One region of the Stenotrophomonas sp. 85239_Sma genome, then DNA from elsewhere that is predicted to be linked to it. Evidence: riboswitches for the same ligand, from Rfam matches in the RefSeq annotation. Region 1 holds a riboswitch; the other holds the start of a gene.
The links. Region 1 has a riboswitch for glycine ahead of ACYKG1_RS19260 (trimeric intracellular cation channel family protein). Riboswitches for the same ligand answer to the same signal wherever they lie in the genome.
Positions count from the first base shown of each region.

Region 2: linked by a shared signal. The riboswitch ahead of gcvP (aminomethyl-transferring glycine dehydrogenase) and the one ahead of ACYKG1_RS19260 (trimeric intracellular cation channel family protein) in region 1 are both predicted to bind glycine.

Region 1 covers NZ_CM151163.1:4,142,677-4,152,015, reverse strand. Annotated here, with positions in the region: gene ACYKG1_RS19290 (response regulator) at 1-429, shown strand, start outside; gene ACYKG1_RS19285 (sensor histidine kinase) at 462-1,760, shown strand; gene ACYKG1_RS19280 (MarR family winged helix-turn-helix transcriptional regulator) at 1,833-2,333, shown strand; gene ACYKG1_RS19275 (DNA alkylation repair protein) at 2,330-3,067, shown strand; gene ACYKG1_RS19270 (hypothetical protein) at 3,234-3,491, shown strand; gene ACYKG1_RS19265 (3-deoxy-7-phosphoheptulonate synthase) at 3,787-4,860, shown strand; gene ACYKG1_RS19260 (trimeric intracellular cation channel family protein) at 5,054-5,671, opposite strand; glycine riboswitch at 5,757-5,860, opposite strand; glycine riboswitch at 5,874-5,963, opposite strand; gene ACYKG1_RS19255 (GIY-YIG nuclease family protein) at 6,004-6,279, shown strand; gene ACYKG1_RS19250 (nuclear transport factor 2 family protein) at 6,352-6,783, shown strand; gene ACYKG1_RS19245 (hypothetical protein) at 6,787-7,242, shown strand; gene ACYKG1_RS19240 (NAD(P)/FAD-dependent oxidoreductase) at 7,346-8,626, opposite strand; gene ACYKG1_RS19235 (NYN domain-containing protein) at 8,750-9,339, shown strand, end outside.
Region 2 covers NZ_CM151163.1:3,348,534-3,357,872, forward strand. Annotated here, with positions in the region: gene ACYKG1_RS15690 (M2 family metallopeptidase) at 1-746, shown strand, start outside; gene ACYKG1_RS15695 (hypothetical protein) at 829-1,221, opposite strand; gene ACYKG1_RS15700 (siderophore-interacting protein) at 1,290-2,186, opposite strand; gene ACYKG1_RS15705 (multidrug effflux MFS transporter) at 2,328-3,554, opposite strand; glycine riboswitch at 3,854-3,956, shown strand; gene gcvP (aminomethyl-transferring glycine dehydrogenase) at 4,019-6,886, shown strand; gene ACYKG1_RS15715 (VOC family protein) at 6,979-7,389, opposite strand; gene ACYKG1_RS15720 (amino acid permease) at 7,493-8,860, opposite strand; gene ACYKG1_RS15725 (AraC family transcriptional regulator) at 8,943-9,339, opposite strand, start outside.

The DNA.
Region 1 (9,339 bases):
GAGATGGGTGCGGACGACTACCTGGCCAAGCCGTTCGATCCGCGGGAGCTGCTGGCACGGGTGCGCGCGCTGCTGCGCCGCCAGCACAAGCTGCGCGCGCAGGTGACCAGCGAACTGCGCTTTGCCGGTTGGCGGCTGCTGCCTGATCAACGCCGCCTGCTGGCACCGGACGGAAACGAACTGACGCTCAGCCGCGGTGAGTTCAGCCTGCTGCTGGCGCTGGCCGAACGCCCCGGGCGGGTGCTGGGGCGTGAGCAGCTGCTGCAGCTGAGCCGCGGTGAACCCAGTGACAGCGTCGATCGTGCGGTCGACCTGGCGATCAGTCGGCTGCGACGCAAGCTCGGGCAGGCCTCTCCCGGTGCTGAAGCCTTGGTGCAGACCTTGCGCGGCGAGGGCTACCGCTTCGACGCCGAGGTACAGGTGTTGTGAGCAGCCGGTGGCCGACGGCGCGCTGGATCGCGATGCTGGCCTTGGCCAGCTTGTTGCTGGCGACCCTGGTCAGCGTGGCCGTGGTTGGCTGGATGCCCCGGCCCGCGCCTCCGCCGATGCGGTTGGACCAGGCCGTGCAGGTGCTGCGCGGGGAGCAGGCCGCAGCGCCACTGGGCCTGCATCTGGCGACGCAGGATGCGCCTCCACAGGGGAGTGCCAGTGACTGGCTCACGCAGTTGGCGGCGCTGCAGATGGGGCTGCCGGCGAAGGAGGTACGCCTGGTCTGGAGCGGGCAGGGCAAGGCGCCGGACGTGCAGGTCATCGAGGGTGGGGCCGTGCTCGATGCCACGGCGCGGGCCGGTGTACTGAAGGCGCAGGCGGCGGTACTGAGCGCCATGCAATGGCCGCCGTTTGAACTGGGCGTACGCCAGGCCGATGGCCGTTGGCAGGTGGTCGGCAGCGATCACAGCGATCTGGCGGCTTGGCGCCGCCAGGTAGTGCTTGCACTGCTGGCTGGTGCGGTCCTGCTGGCGCCGCTGGCGGCGTGGGCATCCATCCGGCTGGGACGCCCGCTGCAACGCCTGGCCGAAGCCAGCGCACGGGTGGACCTGCAGGCCGCAGCCCCCTTGCCGGATGACGGCCCTCGCGAGGTACAGATGCTGGCCGCTGCGATCAGCACCGGTCGCGATCGCCTGCATGCGCAGGCACAGGACATGACCCACATGCTGGCCGCCGTAGCGCATGACCTGCGCACGCCACTGACCGGGCTGCGCCTGCGCGCCGAGTTCGCCCCCGCGCCCCAAGCGGCGCGGATGGTGGCCGACATCGAGCGCATGGATACGATGATCGAGCAGGTACTGGACTACGCACGCGGTGAACTGCAGCCGTTGCAGATGCGCAGTCTGGATCTGGCCGCGCTGCTGGAGGACTGCGTGCAGGCCGCGCTGCTGCGCGGAGTCGGCATCTCCCTCCAGGGGCCGGACACGCTGCGCTGGAACGGCGATGCGCTGCTGATCCGGCGCGCGATCGACAATCTCATCGACAACGCCGAGCGCTACGCCGGGGCCGTGGAGCTGCAGCTCGCCATGGCCGGCCACAGGGTGCAGCTGGATGTGATGGACCGCGGCCCGGGCATCGCCGAGGCCGACCGTGCACGCCTGCTGCAACCGTTCCAGCGCAGCGAGAGCTCGCGCAGCCGCGCCACCGGTGGCGCCGGGTTGGGGTTGGCTGTGGCCGCCAATGTGGCGAGGCGGCACGCAGGCGAACTGCAGCTGCTGCACCGTGAAGGTGGCGGGCTGATCGCGCGCCTGCTGCTGGGACCGTTCGCCTGAGAACCGGTGTGGTCTACAGATGACGGCTTCCTGCATGTATGATTAGGCGCCTAATTACATCGCGCGCATGAGATGATCGAAACCAAGCACCAAGCGCTGCTGGAGGAAGCGCAGCGACGCGGCCACGCCAACATCGCGCAGCTGCGCCTGTGCTTCCGGCTGCTCTCGCTGTCCTCGTCGATCGATCGCGACTGCGCTGTCCGGCTTGCACCGCACGGGCTCAGCGAGGGTCGGTTCATCGTGCTGTTCCTGCTGCACGGGGCCGATGGCGCGCTGCCGCCGCATGAGCTGGCCGCGCGATCCGGTGTGACCCGCGCCACCATCAGCGGCCTGCTTGATGGCCTGCAGCGCGAAGGCCTGCTGCAGCGTCGCAGCGATGCGGAAGATGGCCGTCGCCTGCAGATCGTGCTGACAGCAAAGGGTGCGCGCTTGGCTGAAGTGCTGTTCGAGCAGCACACACAGTGGATCGGCGGCCTGTTCAACGGCCTGGATGCGGACGAACAGCTACAGCTGTCGCAGCTGCTGCACAAGGTCTGGCAGCACACCGACGCCGGGCGCGGGAGCGGGGCATGAGTGCGATGTCTGCACATCGCCTGCATGCGCTCAACAGCGGCAGCGTTGCGACGACCCATCTGGCCGAGTGCCTGGCGGTGGACTTCGGTGAGTTGCTGCGGTGCGTGGCGCCGTTGCTGGAACCGGAAGCGCTGCAACGCATGCGCGATGCCGCGGGCAAGGGCATCACACAGCGCATGGCCTTGGCCGCGCAGTTGCTGCGTGAGGCGGGGCAGGGAACGCCCGCGCTCTGGCAGCATCACAGCTGCGATACCGTGCGCGGCTGGGCCTGTTATCTGATCGGCAGCGATGCTCGCGCAACGTTGGCAGAGAAGCTGCAGCAGATGCGCACGCTGGCCGATGACCCACACTTCGGCGTGCGCGAATGGGCGTGGCTGGCGCTGCGTGCCGACATTGTTGCCGCACCACTGCAGGCGCTGGAGTACCTGCAGCCGTGGACGCAGGAAGGATCGCCCAGCCTGCGCCGCTTCGCCTGCGAGGCACTGCGCCCACGCGGTGTCTGGGCCACGCACATCGCCCTGTTCAAGCAACATCCGGAACAGGCCGTGGCGCTGCTGGAAGCACTGGCCGATGACCCGGAACGCTATGTGCAGGATTCCGTCGGCAACTGGCTCAATGATGCCGGCAAGACACAGCCGCAGTGGCTGCGCGATCTCTGCGCGCGCTGGCAGCGCGAACACGACAGCACCGCCAACGCCTGCATCCGCAAGCGCGCGATGCGCTCGCTGCGGTAGTGCCGGCCGCTGGCCGGCAATTCCATGATCCTCAAGGAAGAATCTTCGCTGCAGCAGCGCGGTGCACGCCCACCGTGCCGGATTCACGGCAGGGCCGGCACATGCGCCTGTCACCCGGACGCGGTAAACAGTGCATTGCCCATGTCCATCCGCAGGGAAGTTGATCATGCAGAGCACGCTCCAGGTCACGCTGTTCGGCCCGCTTGGCGACAGCCCGGCATTGCAGTTGCCGGGGCTGGAAGGGCCATCGGTCGCCATCCCGGAAGCGGCCCTGCGGCGGTTGGTCTCCGACCTCTACACCGCCCGTTCCCTGCTCAACCCCGAGCAGCTGGATGAGGCCAGGCAGGAGCTGGATCGCGTGCTGGAGCGCTGGGCCGACATCCACGAAGGGCTCCTGCTGGACGTGGAAGTGCATGGCAGATGAGCAACATTGGCTGGCTGCTGCCGGGTAGGCAGCGTTGGAGCGCACCTCACTGAACCGTGTCCCCAGTTGCGGATGAAACATTTTGCACTGCGCAAAAGCTGTGTTATCAATACAACCCATGAACGCAGCCGCCACCCGCTTTTACTGGTATTACTTTCCGAAGCCACTGGCGGAGGAAGGACTGCGCTCACCCTGAAGAAAGCTTCAGACGCATTCCCGAAAGCCGCCAGCGAACCTGGCGGCTTTTTTCATGCCGCCACGCTGGGGACCCCCAACGTTCCGGAGATCTCCCGCAATGCCCCCGCACACCGACGACCTGCGTATCCGCACCATCGAACCGCTGACACCGCCTGCCCAGCTGCTGGCGATGCTGCCCTGTGACGATGAAGCCTCCGACACCGTCAGCGCCTCGCGCGCGGCCCTGCACCAGATCCTGCATGGCCGTGACGACCGCCTGGCGGTGGTGGTGGGCCCGTGCTCGATCCACGACCCGAAGGCCGCCATCGAGTATGCCCAGCGCCTGAAGCCGCTACGTGACGCGCTGGCCGGCGAACTGGAAATCGTCATGCGCGTGTACTTCGAGAAGCCGCGCACCACGGTGGGCTGGAAGGGCCTGATCAACGATCCGGACCTGGACGGCAGCTTCAGGATCGACAAGGGCCTGCGCATTGCCCGTGGCCTGCTGCGCGACATCAACAAGCTCGGCCTGCCGGCCGGTGTCGAATTCCTCGATGTGATCTCGCCGCAGTACATCGCCGACCTGGTGGCGTGGGGCGCGATCGGTGCACGCACCACCGAAAGCCAGGTGCATCGCGAACTGGCTTCGGGGCTGTCATGCCCGGTCGGCTTCAAGAACGGCACCGATGGCAACGTGAAGATCGCCGCTGACGCGGTGGGGGCGGCGTCCAATCCGCACCACTTCCTGTCGGTCACCAAGCAGGGTGGCACCGCCATCGTATCGACCACCGGCAATCCGGATTGCCATGTAATCCTGCGTGGCGGCAAGCAGCCGAACTACGACGCAGGCAGCGTTGCCGACGCCTGCCAGGCGCTGGCCAAGGCCAAGCTGCCCACGCGCCTGATGATCGACGCCAGCCACGCCAACAGCCTGAAAAACCCGGAGAACCAGCCGAAGGTGATCGACGACATTGCCGTTCAGCTGGAAGACGGCGAACAGCGCATCGTTGGCGTGATGATCGAGAGCCATCTGGTCGGTGGCCGCCAGGAACTGGTGGAAGGACAGCCGCTGGTCTACGGGCAGAGCATCACCGATGGCTGCATCGACTGGGACACCACTGTGACGGTGCTGGAGCGACTGGCTGCGGCGGTGCGCGCCCGTCGCGACGTAAAGGTGTCCGAAGCCGCCTGAGTGCGGCACGTGTGTGGATGGCGGCCAGCGCCTGCGGGGGTGCGGCCGCGATCAGGGCCGGCCGGAGTTGGAGACCGGCCCATCTGCACCGGCGATGCGCCTGGCGCTGCGCACCAGCGACAGCGCCAGGTACATCGCCGGGGTGGTGCAGCAGATCCACGCCGTCGAACCCCGTGCTCGGGGAACGCGAACCTCAATGCACTTCGTCGTGGTACACGAACTTCGGCATTTCCCAGCGGTAGTGGATCGCCAGCAGGCGCAATGCGAAGCCGCCGCCCAGGCAGCACAGGATCGCGGTGGCATCGGCCACTCCCCAGTGCAGCAGCAACAGATAGGCCGCACCGGTCAGCAGCGCGATGATCGCGTACAGCTCTTTCTGGAAGATCAGCGGCACCTCGTTGCAGAGGATGTCGCGCAGCACGCCGCCGAACGCGCCGGTCAGCATGCCGGCAATCAGCACGATGGGCATGGCATGGCCAGCTTCGCGCGCAATCGAGCAGCCGATCAGGGTGAACGCGATCAGGCCCAGCCCGTCGAGTACCAGGAAGGTGCGGCGGAAGTGGTGCATCCAGCGTGCGACCCAGGTGGCGATCAGCGCCGCGCATACGGTGAAGCCCAGGTACTCGGGATGCTTCACCCAGCCCAGCGGGTAATGGCCAAGCAGGATGTCGCGCAGCGAGCCGCCACCGAGGGCAGTGACGCAGGCGATCATGACCACGCCGAACAGGTCCATGCGGCGGCGGCCGGCGGACAGTGCGCCGGTCATGGCTTCGGCGGAAATGGCGATCAGGTAGATGATGGACAACAGCATGGGGACAGGCTCCGGGCGCGGTGGGGCCGGCCATGCGCCACTATCGCCACTGCCTGCGCAATGACGGGATGACGATGACCGGTGCCGCTCCCGCTGTCCTTTTGCCTGAGAGTTCAGCGGCGTAGGCCGCGTGCCCCTTCGGCGGATCGTCCCGGGCGTGCCCGGTGACCTCTCTCCAGCTCGGCGAGTCGAATGCATGGTTGGTGGGATTCCAGCCCACCGGCCTGAGCGATCATGGGAGCCTGCGCCTTCGGCGGGCGCCAGCGCGGCGCCTCTCTCCTGCATTCGGGCGCCAGTATATCCGCTGCAGTGCAGCACGGCATAATCCGGCCATGGCCCCGTCCCTCCGCCCGTGGTTCCTGTACCTGCTCGAATGCCGCGATGGCAGCTATTACGCCGGCATCAGCACCGACGTGGACGCGCGTTTCGCCGCCCACCAGGCCGGCAAGGGCGCGCGCTACACCCGGGCCCGGCCGCCGCTGCGGGTACTGGCCGTGCGCGAGTACCCGGACCGGGCCGCCGCCTCACGCGCCGAATGGCAGCTCAAGCAGCAGCCGCGCGAACGCAAGCTGGCCTGGCTGCAGGCACCTGCCGAGACGCTTCTGTAGATCTACGCCATGCGTGGATGGGCCTGCCCGGCCCATGCGATGATCGCCCCGCGCCCAGAGCTGGAGACCCGGATGTCCACGATCGCCCTGCTGTTCGCTCTCTCCGCAGCAACCAGCCCTGCCGCCGACCCGGTCACCCTCGCGGCCATCGAAGCCACCTGCCACGACTACGTCGATGGCCAGCTGGAGGCCGACCCGAAGCGTGTCGCCCGTTCCCTGCACCCGGACCTGGCCAAGCGCGCGGTGCTCGGCGATACACCCGACGAACGCCTGGGCCTGCGCCGCATGTCGAAGGAAGAGCTGGTCTCGTTGACGAAGCAGGGCGCGCTGAAGACGTCGAAGGATCAATGGGACCGCCGCTGCACGGTGCTGGACGTGACCGGCAACGCGGCCTCGGTACGGCTGGAAACCCCGTGGTTCGTCGACTACTTCCACATGGGGCGCTTCGACCAGCGCTGGGTCATCGTCAACGCGTTGTGGTACCCGAAACCGAAGGCGCCGTGAGCGATGCGTGCTGCGGGCAAGGCATGGATCTCCGTCGTCGTGCTGGTCACCGGCATCGCACTGCTGCCTGGCCTGCTGTACCTGCTTGGACTGGCGCTGGTGGAAGGTCGACCGAACCCTGCCGACCGCACGCCCAGTGGTGTGGCCGCATGCAGTAGTGAACCGCGGGCGGGATACCAGACGATGAATCCCTGGCGCTTCGCCGCGCAGCTGTTCGATACGAACGCGAGGCAGAAGAAGGTGCCTGAAGTGGAGCGCGAGGCTTACTGGATTGCCCGACGCCACCTGTGGCGGCAGCCTCGGCACGGCATGCTGCGCTGGCATCTGAGCAGCACCGCGTTGACGATCTGGATCACCCGGCATTGGAGTACCGCACAGATTGCCGACACCGCGAGGAAGGAAGATTTCTGCCGGGCATGGTCGAGACGGCGGGTGCCGGGTGGTCCGATGAGGCAGTAGAGCCACGCCATGCGTGGCTGAGCTCCATGCGGCCTGCACAGACATGCATCCACGCATGGCGTGGATCTACTCCCAGGCAGAGCACCCGTGTCCGTCTTCGGCCCTACCGCCTCGGCCGCCGGTCTTCCTGGTCATCACCGAAGATGATGCGCGCGCTGCGCTGGTAGCTCCAGTACGCCACGGCCCAGTTCAGCAGCACCACGATGCGGTTGCGGAAGCCGATCAGGAAGAACACGTGCGCGGCCAGCCAGAACCACCAGGCCAGTACGCCTGAAAGCTGCAGCCGGCCCAGGTGCACGATCGCGGCCATGCGACCGATGGTGGCGAGGTTGCCGTAGTCGGCGTACTTGAACGGCCCCGGTGCCGCCTTGCCATGCAGGCGCGCGCGGATCACCCCGGCCACGTACTTGCCCATCTGCTTGGCCGCAGGCGCCACGCCGGGTACCGGCTTGCCATTGGCCTGGTTCAGTGCGGCCAGGTCGCCGGCCACGAACAGCTCCGGGTGATCGGGCAGGGTCAGGTCCGGCTGCACCTGCACGCGGCCGGCGCGATCCAGTGGCACGTCCAGCGTGCGCGCCAGCGGTGACGCGGCCACGCCGGCGGCCCAGACCACGGTGCGGGCCGGCACGAACTGCTCACCGAGCTTGAAGCCCTGGCTGTCGATGTCGCTCACCGGGGTACCGGTCAGCACTTCCACGCCCAGCTTTTCCAGCTGCCGGCGCGCCTTCAGCGAAAGCACTTCCGGGAACGAGGACAACACGCGCGGCCCAGCCTCGACCAACCGCACCTTGGCGCTGGCCGGATCGATGTGGCGGAATTCGTTGCGAAGCGTATGCCGCGCGATCTCGGCCAGGGTGCCGGCCAGTTCAACACCGGTGGGACCGCCACCGACCACCGCGAAACTCAGCCATGCGGCCTTCTTCGCCGGGTCCGGCTCGGCCTCGGCGCGCTCGAATGCCAGCAGCAGCTTGCGGCGCAATGCGATGGCATCGTCCAGGGTTTTCAGGCCGGGGGCATCATCGGCCCACTGGTCGTTGCCGAAGTAGGCGTGGGTGGCGCCGGTGGCCAGCAGCAGGCTGTCGTAGTCCAGCGTGCTGCCATCGGCCATGCGGATCTGCCGGGCCTGCTTGTCGATGGCGACCACTTCGCCGAGGCGGACTTCCACGTTGCGCTGGTGGCCGAGGATGTGGCGCAGCGGCGCGGCGATATCCGGCGCCGACAGGCCGGCGGTGGCCACCTGGTACAGCAGCGGCTGGAAGAGGTGATGGTTGCGGCGGTCGACCAAGGTGATGCGCATGCGTTCGCGGGCCAGGGCACGGGTGGCCCAGAGGCCGGCAAAACCGCCGCCGACAACGACCAGGTGGGGAACGCGCTCGCGACTCATCGACTCACTCCAGTGGGGGCATTGGGGGAAGCGCCTGGCATCTTCGCACGGCGGCTGCCTGTCACGTCAGCGCCCGCGTGGATCGGCGATACTCGGGTTCAGGCAACGGCCCCTGAGGAGCCCATGAGCGAACCGGAAAAGCGCATCGCCCTGTTGATCGACGCCGACAACGCGCCGGCCTCGAAGATCGACGAGGTCCTGGCCGAAGTGGCCCGCTACGGCGTGGCCAACGTACGCCGCGCCTATGGCAACTGGAAGAGCCCGCGGTTGAAGGGCTGGGAAGCCGTACTGCACGAATATGCGATCCGCCCGATCCAGCAGTTCGCCTACAGCAAGGGCAAGAATGCCTCGGACATGGCGATGGTGATCGATGCCATGGACCTGCTGTACGCGCGCAACCTTGATGGCTTCGCCATCGTGTCCAGCGATGCCGATTTCACCCCGATGGTGATGCGCCTGCTGACCGACGGCGTGAAGGTGTATGGCTTCGGCGAAAAGAAGACGCCCGAACCGTTCGTCAACGCGTGCTCGAAGTTCACCTACCTGGAAGCGCTGGGCCAGACCCATGCCAGCGTGCCGGATGCCGAGCAGGCATCGAGCGAACAGGCATCGAGCGACCCCGTCGCCAATGATGATGCACGCCCACGCAAGAGCGGGGCGGAGATGCGCAGCGATACGCGGCTGGTGAAGATGCTGCGCCGTGCGGTGTCTGC
Region 2 (9,339 bases), 790 kb from region 1:
AAGAGAACTTCACCACCATCTACCACGAGCTGGGCCACATCTATTACGACCTGGCCTACAACCCCCTGCCGCCGCTGTTCCAGGGCGGAGCCAACGATGGCTTCCATGAAGCGATCGGCGACACCATCGTGCTGGCCATGACGCCCAAGTACCTCAGCTCGATCGGCCTGGTCGATGCGCCGACCGAAAGCCGCGAGGCGGTCATCAACAACCAGATGCGCATGGCACTGTCGGGTGTGTCGTTCCTGCCGTTCGGGCTGATGATCGACCGCTGGCGCTGGGGCGTGTTCGACGGTTCGATCACCGCCGACAACTACAACAAGGCATGGTGGGACCTGAAGGCCAAGTACCAGGGCGTGGCACCGGCCAGCACCCGTGGCGAAGAATTCTTCGACCCGGGCGCGAAGTACCACGTGCCGGGCAACACCCCGTACACGCGTTACTTCCTGGCGCGCATCCTGCAGTTCCAGTTCTACAAGGGCCTGTGCGACGCGGCCGGCTACAAGGGCCCGCTGCATGAGTGCACCTTCTACGGCAACAAGGAAGCCGGCCAGAAATACTGGGCGATGCTGAGCAAGGGTGCCAGCCAGCCGTGGCAGGCCACGCTGAAGGAGCTGACCGGCACCGACAAGCTCGATGCCGGCCCGATGATCGAGTACTTCACCCCGGTCAATGAGTGGTTGAAGCAGCAGAACGAAGGCCAGATGTGCGGCTGGCAGGCCAACGCGGCCCCGGCGGCGAAATGAAAAAAGGGGCGGATCCGCAAGGATCCGCCCCTTTCAGGTGTTGTAGAGCCGAGCATGGCTCGGCTCGACGGTTTGGCAGCGATCAGCTGCCCTTCTTCGCCGCCATCGCTGCAGCCAGTTCGGCCTTGAATTCCTCGAAGGTCTGGCCCTTCTCTTTCGCTTCGGCCTGCGCGGCATCGCGCAGCGCATCGGAGTACATCAGGCGCACTGGCGTGCCGTTGCGCTCGTGCAGCTCACCGGCCTGCATGATCAGCGCCAGTACCTGCGCGGCAGAATCACTGTGGCCGGCGATGCGGCCATCCATGCCCAGCACCCATTCGCCATCACGGCGCACGACACCGGCCAGCAGGGTGCGCTGCGCGTCGCGCAGTTCGGCATGCGGCTCCACCGGCGAGGCCTGGGCAGCGGCCTTGTTGGCGGCCTGCTTTTCCTGGCGACGGCGCTGGTCGCGGCGGGTCTTGGAGCTGGTGGACATGGTGCGGTACCGCTGCGAGGGGGGCGCAAGGATAGCGCACCCCGCCCGCAGCGCCGCTTCACGCCACCTCAGTCCAGCACTTTGCCGTGCCGCCAGTAGCCCATGAAGGTGATCGCACGATGGTCCAGCCCGCAGTCGCGGACCAGATGGCGACGGATCGCCATCACGGCCCCGGCCTCGCCTGCCACCCAGGCGTACAGCGGCCCGGCCACGCGGGTATCGGCCTGCTCCCAGAGGATCTGCGTATCGACGTCGATCTCCTCCAGCGCATCGCCGGCAGCCACACCCGAGGCCGCGGCCAACCTTGCCTGGACTGCATGCAGCAAGGGCTGCCCGAACGCCGCCTGCCCGCGCGGCAACCAGACCAGCTCGGCCGTGGCCGGCGCCTTCAGGGGAACCGCATCACCGGCCTGCGCCACTTCCAGCAGGGCCAGCGTACGCGGCGGATCCACCATGGCCGCCAGTTCCTCGAGAATGCCGGCCACGGCCGGCAGCGCGGTCTCGTCAGCCACCAGCAGCACCTGGCCAACGCCGGCCGGCGGCTTCCATTCCCAGCCCTCGCTGCTGTCGGCGCAGTCGGCATCCGGGGCCAGCAGCACCACACGGTCGCCCGGCCGTGCATGCATGGCCCAGCGCGAGGCGGGGCCGGTCACGCCGTGGATGACGAAATCGACGTCGACCTCGCCCTGCTCTGCACGCAACTGGCGGATGGTGTAGGTGCGCATCGGTGGGCGCTGGTCGTCCGGCAGGGCCCGATAGCGCGGGTACCAGTCCTCGCCGCTGGGGACCTGCGGCACCTCCTGGCCGGGCAAGGGGAAGAACACCTTGATGCGCTGGTCCGGGCCTTCGGTCTTCATCCGCGCCACGTCGGCACCGGTGAACACCATGCGGTCCAGGGAAGGGGAAAGAACGCGGCGCTCCTTCAGCGCCACCTCGAACAGGCGGTAGGTCTGCTGCGCAGCCATGGGGGTACCTCATGCAACGACAGTGGATCGGCTGGCTGTCGTGCACCCGTGCACCGGCTGGCTGGAGTACCCAGCCTAGTCCGGTGGTTTCCCGTCGCAAGTGCTGCGGGCGTCACGGCCCGCCCTACCCCTGCACGCTGCTCAGTGACCTGTGCTGGCCGCCTGCGCCGTGTGTTCGCGCTGGTGTTCCCAGTACCAGAACACGAAGCCGGCGCCGAAGAACGCCGCCTGGCCCAGCGCCAGGTGCAGCGGGCTGGCGCTGAGCAGCGGTGACACCACGCCGGCCACCACGGTGCTGATCATCAGCTGCACGAAGGCCTGCAGCGACGAGGCCAGGCCGCGCTGGTGCGGGTACATGTCCAGCACCGCCAGCGCCAGGATCGGGAAGATTAATGCCATGCCCATGCCGCCCAGGAAGATCGGCAGCACCGCCCACGGCAGCACGAACTGCGGCGCCAGCGCCACGTAGCCGACGTTCAGCAGCACCGACAGCGCGCACAGGCCGAAACCGATGGCGACCTGGCGGGTGGGCGTGGTGTGCCCGGCCATGCGCCCGGACAGGAACGAGCCGGTGGTCATGCCGCCGATGGTGGGGATGAACAGCCAGGCGAAGCCGCCCTCGCCCAGATGCAGGTGCTGCATCACGAACACCGGCGCCGAGGCGATGTACAGGAAGATGCCGCCGAAACCGATGCTGCCGGCCAGCGCCAGGCGCAGGAAGCGCGGGTTGAAACCGATGCGCACGTAATCACGCATCAGCACGCGCGGCGACAACGGCACCCGGGCCTCGACCGGGTGGGTTTCCGGCAGGTAGCGTGCGGTGGCTGCCAGCAGGACCAGTGCGAACACCACCAGGAACCAGAAGATCAGCGGCCAGCCAGCACCGCTGAGCAGGATCCAGCCGCCGATGATCGGCGCGATGGCCGGGGCGATGCCGAACAGCATCGACACCTGGCTCATCAGCCGCTGCGCGTCATGGCCGTGGTACAGGTCGCGGATCACCGCCCGGCCGACGATCATGCCGACGCCTGCAGACAGGCCCTGCAGCGCGCGGAACGCCAGCAGCGTGGTCAGGTCGGTGGACAGCGCACAGCCGACCGAGGCGCCGACGAAAATCACCAGGCCACCGAGGATCACCCGCTTGCGTCCCCAGGCGTCAGACAGCGGGCCATGCGCCAGGCTCATCAGGCCGTAGAACAGCAGGTACACGCTGATGGTCTGCTGCACCGCCACCTCGTCCACCGCCAGGCGCTGGGCCAGCTGCGGGAACGCCGGGAAGATGGTGTCTATCGAGAACGGGCCGAACATGGCCAGGCCGGCGAGCAGCAGGGCCATGCGGCGGGTGGAAGGAGCAACAGCGGCGGTCATGGGGAAGGCGTCCGGCAGGGCCATGCGCAGCACGCACGGCGGGCGCCGATCCCCTTCTGCAGGGACGGCGCCAGATCAATTCGGGTATCCGCCCATCATAGGTGGGGATTGCGCCTGATGCCATGCAGCGGTGCACAAAACGCACGGCCGGGCCATCGGCCATTCAGGCGCAACGGCCGGGCCCGGAGGCGGCTGGCGCGCCCGCAACGGGCTATAATCGGCGGGCAACACGGTGGGAGAAGCGGAACACCGCTGCCGAAGGCGCAACGCCCGTAATCGCTCAGGCCCGATACCACCCGTAACACAACTCTGGAGAGACCGGTTCGATCCGGCGCCGAAGGGGCACGAAGCTGCGGTCCGCCGCGCTTTTAAACTCTCAGGCAAAAGGACAGAGGGGCGCCCCGCAGACCGCCGACCGGCGGCTTGTGCCCGTGCGTGTGCCCTTTCCTGACGGATCCTTCGCCATGTCCCAGAACACCCCTTCCCTGCGTGAGCTCGAGCATCATTCCGCGTTCGTCGAGCGCCACATCGGCCCCAACGATGCCGAGATCGCGCAGATGCTCGACGTCGTCGGCCACGCGTCGCTGGATGCGATGACCGATGCCATCGTACCGGCCAAGATCAAGTCGCCGGCGCCGCTGGCACTGCCGGAGTCGATGACCGAAGTGCAGGCGCTGGCGAAGATCCGTGCGATCGCCGACAAGAACACCGTGCTGCGCAGTTTCATCGGCCAGGGCTACTACGGTACCCACACGCCGAACGTGATCCTGCGCAACATCCTGGAAAACCCGGCCTGGTACACCGCCTACACCCCGTACCAGGCGGAAATCTCGCAGGGCCGCATGGAAGCGCTGATCAACTTCCAGACCCTGTGCGCCGACCTCACCGGCATGGAAATCGCCAACGCCTCGCTGCTGGACGAAGCCACCGCCGCCGCTGAAGCGATGACCCTGGCCAAGCGTTCGGCCAAGTCGAAGTCGGACACCTTCTTCGTGCACGACGCCGTGCACCCGCAGACGCTGGAACTGCTGCGTACCCGCGCAGAACCCATGGGCATCGTGCTGCGCGTCGGCACCCCGGCCGAAGCACTGGAAGCGGAAGCCTTCGGCCTGCTGCTGCAGTACCCGGATACCTTCGGCCAGGTCGGCGATTACAAGGCGCTGGTCGACGCCGTGCACGCACGCGGCGGCCTGGTGGCCGTGGCCACCGACCTGCTGGCCCTGACCCTGCTGGCCGCCCCGGGCGAATGGGGCGCGGACATCGTGGTCGGCAACAGCCAGCGTTTCGGCGTGCCGTTCGGCTTCGGTGGTCCGCACGCGGCCTTCATGGCCTGCCGCGATGCCTACAAGCGCTCGATGCCGGGCCGCCTGATCGGCGTCTCGGTCGATGCCCAGGGCAACCCGGCCTACCGCCTGACCCTGCAGACCCGCGAGCAGCACATCCGCCGCGAGAAGGCCACCTCCAACATCTGTACCGCGCAGGTGCTGCTGGCAGTGATGGCCTCGATGTATGCCGTCTACCACGGCCCGGACGGCCTGACCCGCATCGCCCGCCGCACCCATCGCCTGGCCTCGATCCTGGCCGCCGCGCTGCGCAACGCCGGCGTGCAGGTCGGTGGTGACTTCTTCGACACCCTGCACGTCACCGGCGTGCATGCCGATGAAATCCACGCCAAGGCCCGCGCCGCCGGTTACAACCTGCGCGCGATCGACAGCGACTCGGTCGGCATCAGCCTGGACGAGACTGCCACCCGCGCCGACGTGGTCGCGCTGGCTGCCGTGTTCGGTGCCCAGGCCGACGTCGACGCGCTGGATGCCAGCACCGCCGACGCACTGCCGGCCGGCCTGCTGCGCCAGTCCGCGTTCCTGACCCATCCGGTGTTCAACACCCACCACAGCGAGCACGAACTGCTGCGCTACCTGCGTTCGCTGGCCGACAAGGACCTGGCGATGGACCGCACGATGATCCCGCTGGGCTCGTGCACCATGAAGCTCAACGCCACCGCCGAGATGATCCCGGTGACCTGGCCGGAGTTCTCGCAGATCCACCCGCTGGTGCCGGCCGACCAGGCGCTGGGCTACAAGGAACTGATCGACACGCTGGAAGCGATGCTGGTGGAATGCACCGGCTACGACGCGGTCAGCCTGCAGCCGAACTCCGGCGCGCAGGGCGAGTACGCCGGCCTGCTGGCGATCCGCGCCTACCACCGCTCGCGCGGCGAAGACCACCGCGACATCTGCCTGATCCCGGACTCGGCGCACGGCACCAACCCGGCCTCGGCGCAGATGTGCGGCATGAAGGTGGTGGTGACCAAGACCGATGCCAACGGCAACGTCGACGTGGAAGACATCCGCCTCAACGCCGAAAAATACAGCGACCGCCTGGCCGCGATCATGATGACCTACCCGTCCACGCACGGCGTGTTCGAGGAAGAGGTGGTGGAGATCTGCGAGATCATCCACAAGCACGGTGGCCAGGTGTACACCGACGGCGCCAACATGAACGCCCTGGTTGGCGTGGCCAAGCCGGGCAAGTGGGGTTCGGACGTTTCGCACCTGAACCTGCACAAGACCTTCTGCATCCCGCACGGCGGTGGCGGTCCGGGCGTCGGCCCGTGCGCGGTCAAGGAGCATCTGGCCCCGTTCCTGCCGGGCAAGCTGGGTGACAACGGCCCGGTCGGCATGGTCAGCGCAGCCAGCTTCGGCAGCGCCTCGATCCTGCCGATCAGCTGGATGTACATCGCGATGATGGGCCGCGACGGCCTGCGCAAGGCCACCCAGGTCGCGCAGCTCAACGCCAACTACATCGCCAAGCGCCTGGCCCCGCACTTCAAGACCCTGTACACCGGCCGCAACGGCCTGGTGGCACACGAGTGCATCCTCGACGTGCGCCCGTTGGAGAAGACCAGCGGCATCGGTGCCGAGGACGTGGCCAAGCGCCTGATCGACTTCGGCTTCCACGCCCCGACCCTCAGCTTCCCGGTGGCCGGCACGCTGATGGTGGAGCCGACCGAGAGCGAATCGCTGCACGAACTGGATCGCTTCATCAACGCGATGATCCAGATCCGCGAGGAAATCACTGCGATCGAAGACGGCCGCCTGGACCGCGAGGACAACCCGCTGAAGAACGCGCCGCACACTGCCACCGCAGTGACCGCCAGCGAGTGGACCCACGCCTACCCGCGCGAACTGGCCGCCTTCCCGCTGGCCAGCCTGAAGCAGAGCAAGTACTGGCCGCCGGTGGCGCGTGTCGACAACGTGTACGGCGACAAGAACGTGATGTGCGCCTGCATCCCGGTCGATGCCTACAAGGATGATGAAGTCGAGGCGTGATTCCTCACTGCATCGGTGACGAAAACGGCCCGCGCGAGCGGGCCGTTTTCGTAAGGGCGCGTGGACCAAGGCCCGCACCCACACACATCGGATCACGGGTCAGGCATCTGCCCCAGGCTCAACTGCCATGACACGCCGAAGCGGTCCTGCACCCAGCCGTAGCGGTTGCTGAAATCGTAATCGCCCACCGGCATCAGCCAATGGCCGCCCTCGCCCAGCACGCGTGCGGCTCGTTCGAACTGCTCGGCGCCGGAACACTCGACGAACAGCGAGATCGACGGCGAGAAGGTGAAATCGTGCACGTCCAGGCTGTCGAAGCACAGGTAGTGGGTGCCACCGAGCAGGAAGATGGCCTGGCGGACCTGCCCGGGCACGCCAGCGCCGGCCCCCTCGGGGTGGCGTTGCAGGGCCAGCAGGCGGAAGTCGGCAAAGGCTTCGGCGTACAGGGCCAGCGCGGCCTCGGCCTGGCCGGTGAACATCAGGAAGGGACGGCTGCGCAGCATGCGGTGCTCCTGTTCGACGGGCCGATGACGGCCCATGCGATCAGGATGGCACGGCGGATGTGCAGCCCCCGTGGTAGTGCCGGCCGCTACCCGGCAGCTTCCATCAAGCCTCGCGCATGCGCCGTGCGATGGCGCTGCTGGCGGCGATCGTGGCAGTCAGCGCCACCATCGACAGGAACTGCAGCCGGGTATGCGCTTCACTCAGCAGCAGCCCGAAGATCAGCGCCAGGATCGCCAGCGCACACACGGTCAGCCACGGGAAGCCGGCCATGCGGAATGGCAGGCGGGTACCCAGGCGATCCGCACGCCTACGCAGCACCAGCTGCGAGACCAGCGACAGCGTCCACACCAGCAGGCAGGTGGAGCCGACGATGTTCAGCAGCACCGGCAGCACCTTGTCCGGGAAGAGCAGCTCCATCACCGTGGCGGCAAATCCGAACAGCACGCTGGCCAGCACGGCGATCACCGGCACCTGGCGCGGGTCGGTCCAGCCAAGCACGGCCGGGGCTTCGCGGCGCTGCGCCAGCGAATACATCATGCGCGAGGCGCCGTAGAGGTTGGCATTGAGCGCCGACAGCAGCGCGATCACTGCAATCAGGGTGATGGCGGTACCGGCGCCCGGGATGCGGGCGATGTCCAGCACGGCGGCGAACGGCGACTTCAGCGCCTCGCTCGTCCACGGCACCACGGCGATGATCACGCTCAGCGAGCCGATGTAGAACACCAGGATGCGCCAGGCCACGGTGCGGATGGCACGGGCAATGCTGCGCTCGGGATCTTCGGTTTCAGCCGCCGCAACGGCCACGATCTCAGTTCCGCCAAAGGCAAAAACGACAACCAGCAGCGCCGCGCCAATCCCGGCCAGGCCCTTGGGTGCAAATCCGCCGTGCTCGGTGAAGTTGCTCAGGCCTGGCGAGGTGACCTGCGGCAGCCACCCCATCAGCAGCGCCACACCGATGGCGATGAAGGCCAGGATCGCCGCCACCTTGAGGATGGCGAACCAGAATTCGAACTCGCCGAAGTTCTTCACCCCGAGCAGGTTGATCGCGGTGAAGAACAGCATGAACGCCAATGCCGCCATCGGTACCGGTATCGCCGGCCAGACGGTAGCCAGCAGCCCGGCGGCGCCCACCGCTTCGGCGGCGATCACGATCACCAGCTGCACCCACCACAGCCAGCCGACCGTGGCGCCGGCCGTGGCGCCCATGGCATCGGCGGCGTACACCGAGAACGCACCGCTGGTCGGCTTGGCCGCCGCCATCTCGCCCAGTGCGTTCATCACGATGATCACCAGCGCACCGGCTACCAGATACGACACCAGCACCGCCGGGCCTGCGGCCTGCACACCCACGCCCGAGCCGAGGAACAGGCCGGCACCGATGGCGCTACCCAGGCCCATCATGATCAGCTGGCGGGGCTTGAGCGAATGTCCGAGGCGGGACGGCGAAGCGGTCGGAATCGAGTTGGGCATCGGCGGGGCTGGCGGCGGGCTACAGGGGCGACACCTTACCCTGTCCCGTGCCCACGGGGATAGGCACAGCGCAGCAGGCGGCTCAGGCCAGCGCCGGCTCGCCGACGTTCCCACCGATACGGGCACGGTAGGCGCGTGGCGAAAAACCGGTTTCAGCCTTGAACTTGCGGGTAAAGGCACTCTGGTCGCTGAAACCGCAGGCCTGGCCGATGCAGGCGATGCTGTCGTCGCCATGCAGCAGGTGCATGGCCATCTGGATCCGCAGCCGGGTGAGCACCTGCTGCGGGGTCATCTGGAACACCTTGCGGAAACTGCGCTCCAGCTTGGACAGCGAGAAGCCGGTGATGTCCAGTAGCGTCTGCATGCGCACGTTCTCGGCGTAGTGCGCGTTGAGATGGGCCAGCGCCAGCCGCAGCTGCTCGTACTGGGTGCCCAGGCTGTCCTTCTGTCCCAGGTCGCGGGAGATGCCGATCAGGCCC